Filimonas effusa: one gene and its partner. The protein of the gene in region 1 interacts with the protein of each later gene in a pairwise test. Links are inferred from orthologs where the notes say so. Each region holds a gene or a part of one and is shown on either strand. Other genes may lie near its edges.

What was found. The genes of interacting proteins can lie anywhere in the genome.
Region 2: the proteins of rlmB (region 1) and ESB13_RS05370 interact in binary tests that used the Escherichia coli proteins (3 or more experiments, as listed by UniProt). The link is inferred for Filimonas effusa from one-to-one orthologs.

The regions. Positions count from the first base shown.
Region 1 is NZ_SDHZ01000001.1:253,751-257,231, forward strand. Bases 433-3,208 are described here. They hold rlmB (23S rRNA (guanosine(2251)-2'-O)-methyltransferase RlmB), read left to right. Parts: upstream 433-1,332; coding sequence 1,333-2,085; downstream 2,086-3,208. Other genes in these bases: ESB13_RS00990 (glycoside hydrolase family 30 protein), read left to right, coding at 433-1,261; ESB13_RS01000 (hydroxymethylglutaryl-CoA lyase), read left to right, coding at 2,082-2,951; ESB13_RS01005 (GSCFA domain-containing protein), read left to right, coding at 2,970-3,208. In the rest of the region: more of ESB13_RS00990, read left to right, coding at 1-432; more of ESB13_RS01005, read left to right, coding at 3,209-3,481. UniProt on the Escherichia coli protein: Specifically methylates the ribose of guanosine 2251 in 23S rRNA.
Region 2 is NZ_SDHZ01000001.1:1,469,901-1,473,250, forward strand. Bases 353-3,350 are described here. They hold ESB13_RS05370 (NAD(P)H-hydrate dehydratase), read left to right. Parts: upstream 353-1,109; coding sequence 1,110-2,591; downstream 2,592-3,350. Other genes in these bases: ESB13_RS05365 (serine hydrolase domain-containing protein), read left to right, coding at 353-1,083; ESB13_RS05375 (hypothetical protein), read left to right, coding at 2,654-3,350. Outside these bases: more of ESB13_RS05365, read left to right, coding at 1-352. UniProt on the Escherichia coli protein: Bifunctional enzyme that catalyzes the epimerization of the S- and R-forms of NAD(P)HX and the dehydration of the S-form of NAD(P)HX at the expense of ADP, which is converted to AMP.

The DNA.
Region 1 (3,481 bases):
AGTGGCGCCGGTTGCTACAGACGGGCTGCCCGTAATTGAGCTGAATGAGGCAGAACAGTTCCAGGAAATGGATGGTTTCGGGTGTACGCTTACGGGTGGCAGCGCTTTGGCGTTAAGCCGCATGCAGCCCGCTGCCAGGGCAGCGTTGCTGAAGGAGTTGTTCGATACCTCAGGTGCCAATATAGGCATCAGTTATCTGCGTATTAGTGTGGGCGCATCGGACCTCGATGAAAAGCCTTTTAGCTATAACGATCTGCCCGCAGGACAAACCGATACGGCATTGGCCCGTTTTAGTCTCGACCCCGACAGGCGCTATCTGCTGCCTATGTTGAAAGAAATACTGGCGGTGAATCCGCATATCAAAATAATGGGCTCCCCCTGGTCGCCCCCCGCCTGGATGAAAACGACAGGCGATACCAGGGGCGGCAGCCTGTTGCCGCAATATGCCGGTGTTTATGCAAAATATTTAACGAGGTATATTCATGAGATGCAGCAGGAAGGGGTAACGCTGGACGCACTTACCGTTCAGAACGAACCCCTGCACCCGGGTAATAACCCGAGTATGCTGATGCTGGCCCCCGATCAGGCTGATTTTGTAAAAAATCACCTGGGGCCCGCATTCAGCAAAGCAGGACTGCGTACCAGGATCATTATCTACGATCATAATGCCGACAGACCCGACTATCCTATTTCCATTCTTAATGACCCCGAAGCAAAAAAATATATCGATGGCTCGGCTTTTCATTTGTATGGCGGTACCATCGATGCGTTGTCTAAAGTACATGAAGCGCATCCGGATAAGAACCTTTATTTCACGGAACAATGGCTGGGCGCGCCCGGCAATATGCAGGAAGATCTTGCTTTTCATATCCGGCAGCTTACCATCGGCGCTTCGCGTAACTGGTGTAAAAATGTGCTCGAATGGAATCTGGCCTCCGACCCGCAATACAAACCGCATACCGATAGGGGAGGATGCGACCGTTGCCTGGGAGCGGTAACGATCGATGGTGATAATGTTGTGCGTAATCCCGCCTACTATATTATGGCGCATGGTGCCAAATGGGTACGACCGGGTTCCAGACGCATTGGTTCTAACCTGCTGCCGGATTTGCCTAACGTGGCTTTCGTGACTCCTGCCGGCAAAAGGGTGCTGATCGCGTTTAACAGTAGTAGCAGGCCACAGTCTTTCTATGCCAAAATGGGCGATTTCAAATATGCCTTGTCGCTGCCTGCGGGTGCGGCGGCTACCTATCTTTGGTAGACCTGCCCGCAACAGGGCTAATTGCAGCTTTGGCAGAAGATGCGGGGGATTGATTACCTTCGCAGCCTATTATGTTCCATTCTAAGAAAAATATTATTACAGGCCGTAACCCCGTTGTTGAAGCGCTGCGTTCCGGTCAGACGATAGACAAGGTCCTGATGTTCAAAAATGCTTCAGGAGATGTGATTAACGAGATCAGGCAGCTTGCCAAGGATAACAATGTTCCGGTTCAATATGTTCCCAATGAAAAGCTGAATAGTCTTACCAATATCCAGCACCAGGGTGTTATTGCCTTTAAGGCTGCTGTATTTTATCACGATCTGCAGCAGGTGATCGACTGGGTAGTGGAAAAAGGGGAGACGCCGCTTTTTGTAATGCTCGATGGCGTTACCGATGTGCGTAACATTGGCGCCATTGCGCGCAGTGCCGTTTGTTGTGGCGCCCAGGCTTTGATCATTCCCGATAAAGGGGTTGGCGCACTCAACGAAGAGGCAATGAAAAGCAGTGCCGGTGCATTGGAACTGGTGCAGGTTTGCCGTGTAAACAGCCTGCTGAAAGCGGTTGATACGCTTCATCTGAATGGTATACAGGTGTTTACCAGTGAAATGAAAGCTGAAAAGCAATTGTTCGAACTGGATCTTACCATTCCCGGTTGTATTATCATGGGCAATGAAGAAAAGGGCGTACAGCCTTTTATGTCCAAAGCCGCCGATGCTCATTTTACCATACCTATGAAAGGAGACTTCGATTCATTTAATGTTTCTGTTGCTGCCGGTATCATTCTGTATGAGGCCGTGAGGCAACGTATCAAAACAACACCATGAACCACTCAGAACCTGTGATCATAACAGAATGCCCCCGCGACGCCATGCAGGGATGGCCACATTTCATTCCTACGGAAAAGAAACTGGCTTATCTCGCTCAGTTACTGAAAGTAGGTTTTGATATCATCGACTGCGGCAGTTTTGTTTCTCCCAAGGCCATACCCCAGATGTCCGATACCAGGCAGGTGCTGGATGCGCTGGATATGAGCGGTACCACATCAAAGCTGCTCACAATCGTTGCCAACCTGAGAGGGGCGGAAGAAGCAGTAACTTATGATAAGGTTTCGCTGCTGGGTTTTCCTTTTTCTATCTCGCCCACGTTTCAGCAACGGAATACAAACAGTTCCATAGAAGAAAGTGTTGCCAGGGTAGACGCCATCCAGGACTTATGTGTTCGCCATAATAAAACATTGGTAGTATACCTGAGTATGGGATTTGGTAATCCTTATGGCGATGTATATAACGAGGAGATCCTGCTGTATTGGGCCGATCAGATGGCTGCCAGACAGATAACTGTGATCTCTCTTGCCGATACAGTGGGGCTGGCTACTCCGGAGCAGATAAACACTGCTTTGCGAACAGTTATTCCGCGTTACCCGGCAGTAAGTTTTGGGGCGCATTTGCATAGTACGCCGGCCAATTGGCAGGAGAAACTGGAAGCCGCTGTAACAGCCGGCTGCCATAGGTTTGACGGAGCGCTTAAAGGTATTGGCGGTTGTCCTATGGCCCAGGATGAATTGGTGGGTAATATGGCCACCGAGCAAATGATCGATTACTTTCATTTTAAAGGAATACAATTGCCTTTGAATACACAGGCATTGTCCGATAGCCTCCAAATGGCGGCAGGTGTTTTTGTAAATCAATAATTATATCGCAAGTTTTATATGGATTTCCAGGTGCCTATTCGTATTAAACCATTAGATCCGCTGATCACACACCAGGATAAACTCCTGTTGATTGGTTCTTGTTTTACCGAGCATATTGGTCGTAACCTGGAAGAGGCAAAGTTTAATGTGCTGCAGAATCCCAGCGGTATTCTGTTCGATCCTATAGGTGTGTGCAATAGCCTTGTGGCTTATATGGAAAATAAGCAATACGCTGCCGGTGACTTATTTGAATTGAATGAGGCCTGGCATAGCTGGATGCACCATAGCCGCTTTTCACATCCTTCTGCAGGACAGGCGTTGGCAGCTATCAATGAATCGCAGCAGCAGGCGCACGATTTCCTGAAGCAGGCCGACTGGTTGCTTATTACACTGGGGTCTTCTTTTGTTTATAAGCTAAAAGAAAATGGGCAGCCCGTGGTGAACTGTCATAAGGCGCCGGCCCAGGAGTTTACAAAACACTTGTCAACAATAGAAGAGATCGTTACCATGCTTGATGGTACTATCTACCG
Region 2 (3,350 bases), 1.2 Mb from region 1 along the record:
AAAAATGCCTCCCTGCTGGGCGGAATTGCGAATGAGCCGAGTGATTTTACGTTTGCACCGCTGACACCAGGCCAGGTTAATTATTATCATCACAGAATAGAATCGGCTGTTCCCGCAATACTGGGGAATAATTTCAGCGGCGCCATACTGGTAGCCAAGAATGGAGTAGTTGTGTATGAGGACTACAGGGGTTACAGCAATACCCGCACGAAGGAAGCCATTAATGCGAACACTCCCTTTCACCTGGCATCTGTTTCCAAGACCTTTACCGGTACTACTGTTCTGAAGCTCTGGGAGCAGGGACGTTTATCGCTGGACGATTCATTACAGCATTATTTTCCTGCGTTTCCGTATTCCGGCATTACTGTTCGCATGTTGTTAAGTCACCGCAGCGGCTTACCTAATTACCTGTATTTCCTGGACAAGGGATGGAATAAAAAAGTAAAAGCCACCAACGAAGATGTGTTGAACTGGATGATCACCAATCGTCCGAGGCCCGATAACAACCCCAACCGGAATTTTCATTATTGCAATACCAATTATGTATTGCTGGCGATGATCATAGAAAAAGTGACGGGCATGGCCTATCCGCAATACATGAAAGACAGTGTATTCACCCCTTTGGGGATGAACCACAGTTTTGTGTTTTCGATACGGGATACCAGTCAATATGTACCTACTTATATTGGCAACATTCCTTATGCTATGGATCACCTGGATTGCACCTATGGCGATAAAAATATTTACAGTACTGTGCAGGATCTTCTTTTGTGGGACAAGGCATTGTACCAGCATCGTTTTGTACATGCTGCGACGCTGGATAGTGCGTTTAGGCCACAAAGCAACGAGCGCAAGTCGATGCATAATTACGGACTTGGCTGGCGGCTGTTCATCAATAACCAGGATACCATTATATATCATAACGGGAAATGGCATGGCAGCAATACAGTATTCACGCGCCAGGTGCAGGATACAGCCACCATCATTGTATTGGGCAACCGGTACAACCGTGCTATCTACCAGGCGAAGAAACTTGGTGATATATTCTCGGGCCATCAAGACAATAATAAGTTAGAAGAATAGAGGTTGCAAAATTGTACATTCGTTCCATGAAACTGCTCACGGCTGCACAAATACACGAGTGGGATGCTTATACAATTGCCCATGAACCTATATCCTCCATTGACCTCATGGAAAAAGCGGCACTTGCCTGCACCAACCATATTACCTTATTTACGGGGAGTGATTCCATATTAAAAGTATTTTGTGCAAAGGGCAATAACGGCGGTGATGGTTTGGCCATTGCCCGGCAGTTACTGGCGCAAGGGTATGACGTGTCGGTGTACATACTGGAGTTTGGGGCAAGGGGGTCTGATGATTTTGAAGCGAACCTACAGCGGTTACGCGGTATTACCGATGAGCTCTACTTTATAGAACATGCCGGCGCCTTCCCGGTTTTACATGCAGATGATATTGTGATAGATGCTTTATTTGGCTCGGGGTTAAACAGGCCACTCCAGGATTTGTCGGCCCAACTGGTTCAGCATATCAACGATGCCGATGTGAGAGTATTTTCGGTAGATGTGCCTAGCGGGATGTTCACGGAAGGTTCATCGAAGGGCAATATTATAGTTCAGGCAACACATACGCTCACCTTCCAGATACAGAAATACTGTTTTATGCTGGCAGAGAATGCTGTTTATACCGGCAGTGTTCAGGTGTTGGATATTGGCTTAAAAGAGAGCTTTCAACCTACGGAGGAGGCTATTTATCATCTTATCACTGTGCCGGATCTGCTGGCTATTTATGAGCCGCGCCATGAATTTGCGCATAAGGGCAGTTATGGCCATGCTTTACTTGCGGCGGGCAGTTACGGGAAAATGGGTGCTGCTGTACTGGCAGCAAGGGCCTGTTTAAGATCCGGGATAGGTTTATTAACTACCCTGATACCTGAAGAAGGATATATTATTATGCAGACTGCGGTTCCCGAAGCGATGGTAGTGGCCAGCATTGCTGCGGCTACGAGCGCTTATGCCTGTCTTGGGGTTGGCCCGGGACTGGGCACACACGAGGCTGCCGTAACACTGGTAGACCAGTTACTGCAGGGCGCCAGTCAGCCAATGATCATAGATGCAGATGCTTTAAATATTATCAGCCGGCATGCCGGCTGGCTGGAGCGCATACCTGAGAACAGCATCTTAACTCCTCATCCCAAAGAATTCGACCGGTTATTCGGGGAACATGAGAATGAATCGAAGCGGATAGAAAAGGCCATTCATCTTTCGAAGCAATATCGCTGGGTTATTGTATTAAAGGGGCATCATAGTCTTGTGGCCTGGCAGGGCAAGGGCTGGTTCAATACTACCGGGAATGCGGGGATGGCCACCGGTGGCAGCGGCGATGTGCTTACCGGCATCTTAACGGCCCTGATGGCGCAATACAAACAGCCTCATTATGCTGCTTTACTAGGGGTGTATTTGCATGGGCTGGCGGCAGATCTTGCACTGGATACGGAAGTTCATTCTATGGAAAGCCTTTTACCGTCGGATATTATCGACTCGCTTGGGCGTGCTTTTTACGCTATAGCCTAATATCGGAAGCCTTGGGGCTTGTAAAAGTATTGCAACTATATAAAAGCCCATGGGGCAGCTATATGAATAGATTTTTTTTCTGGGTACCGGTTTTAGCTTTTGCCAGTTGCCGGTATCAAAAGCCTATTACTACGGTTGACTACCTGAACAATGGTCAAACCTGCAACCAGAAGATACCTGCAGACATTATAAAGAACGGGAAGATAAATAGCGCTTTTATTAAAAGCCTCCAATTTAGCATTTTAGATTCCATTTCTTTTCCCGATAAAAATCCTGATAGAAAGAAGCTATACAGCACTCCTGTTGCAGTCGATTTCAGTAAGAGAATAAAGCGACATTCAGAAGCATATTATTCCGTGTATACAGCTTATAATATCGACAAGGCAATAAAATACTATAATAAGCTTTTTGAAAATAAGATAGACTTCAATTCCCAGGAGGATTACAGGGAGATAAGTGTTTTGTATGGTGATATACCGTTATTAACCTCCCCCAAAGAATTCATTATTCAGCCCGGGGGCCAACCGTCGCCTTCTTTGTTTTACCATGAGATGGGACACAGGGCCTTCTGGTATCTTCAGGATAGATTAAACATTAAGTTCGGAGGGCTTACCTATATACATATGGGGCTTCTGGAATACTTCACGGTTTCGTTAAACAATTCCCCTGTTGTTGGAGAAGATTTCGTTCCCTCAAATCTGATAAGAGACGCTTCCCGATTATGCCAGTATCCTGCTGCCGATTCCCTTTATATCGGCT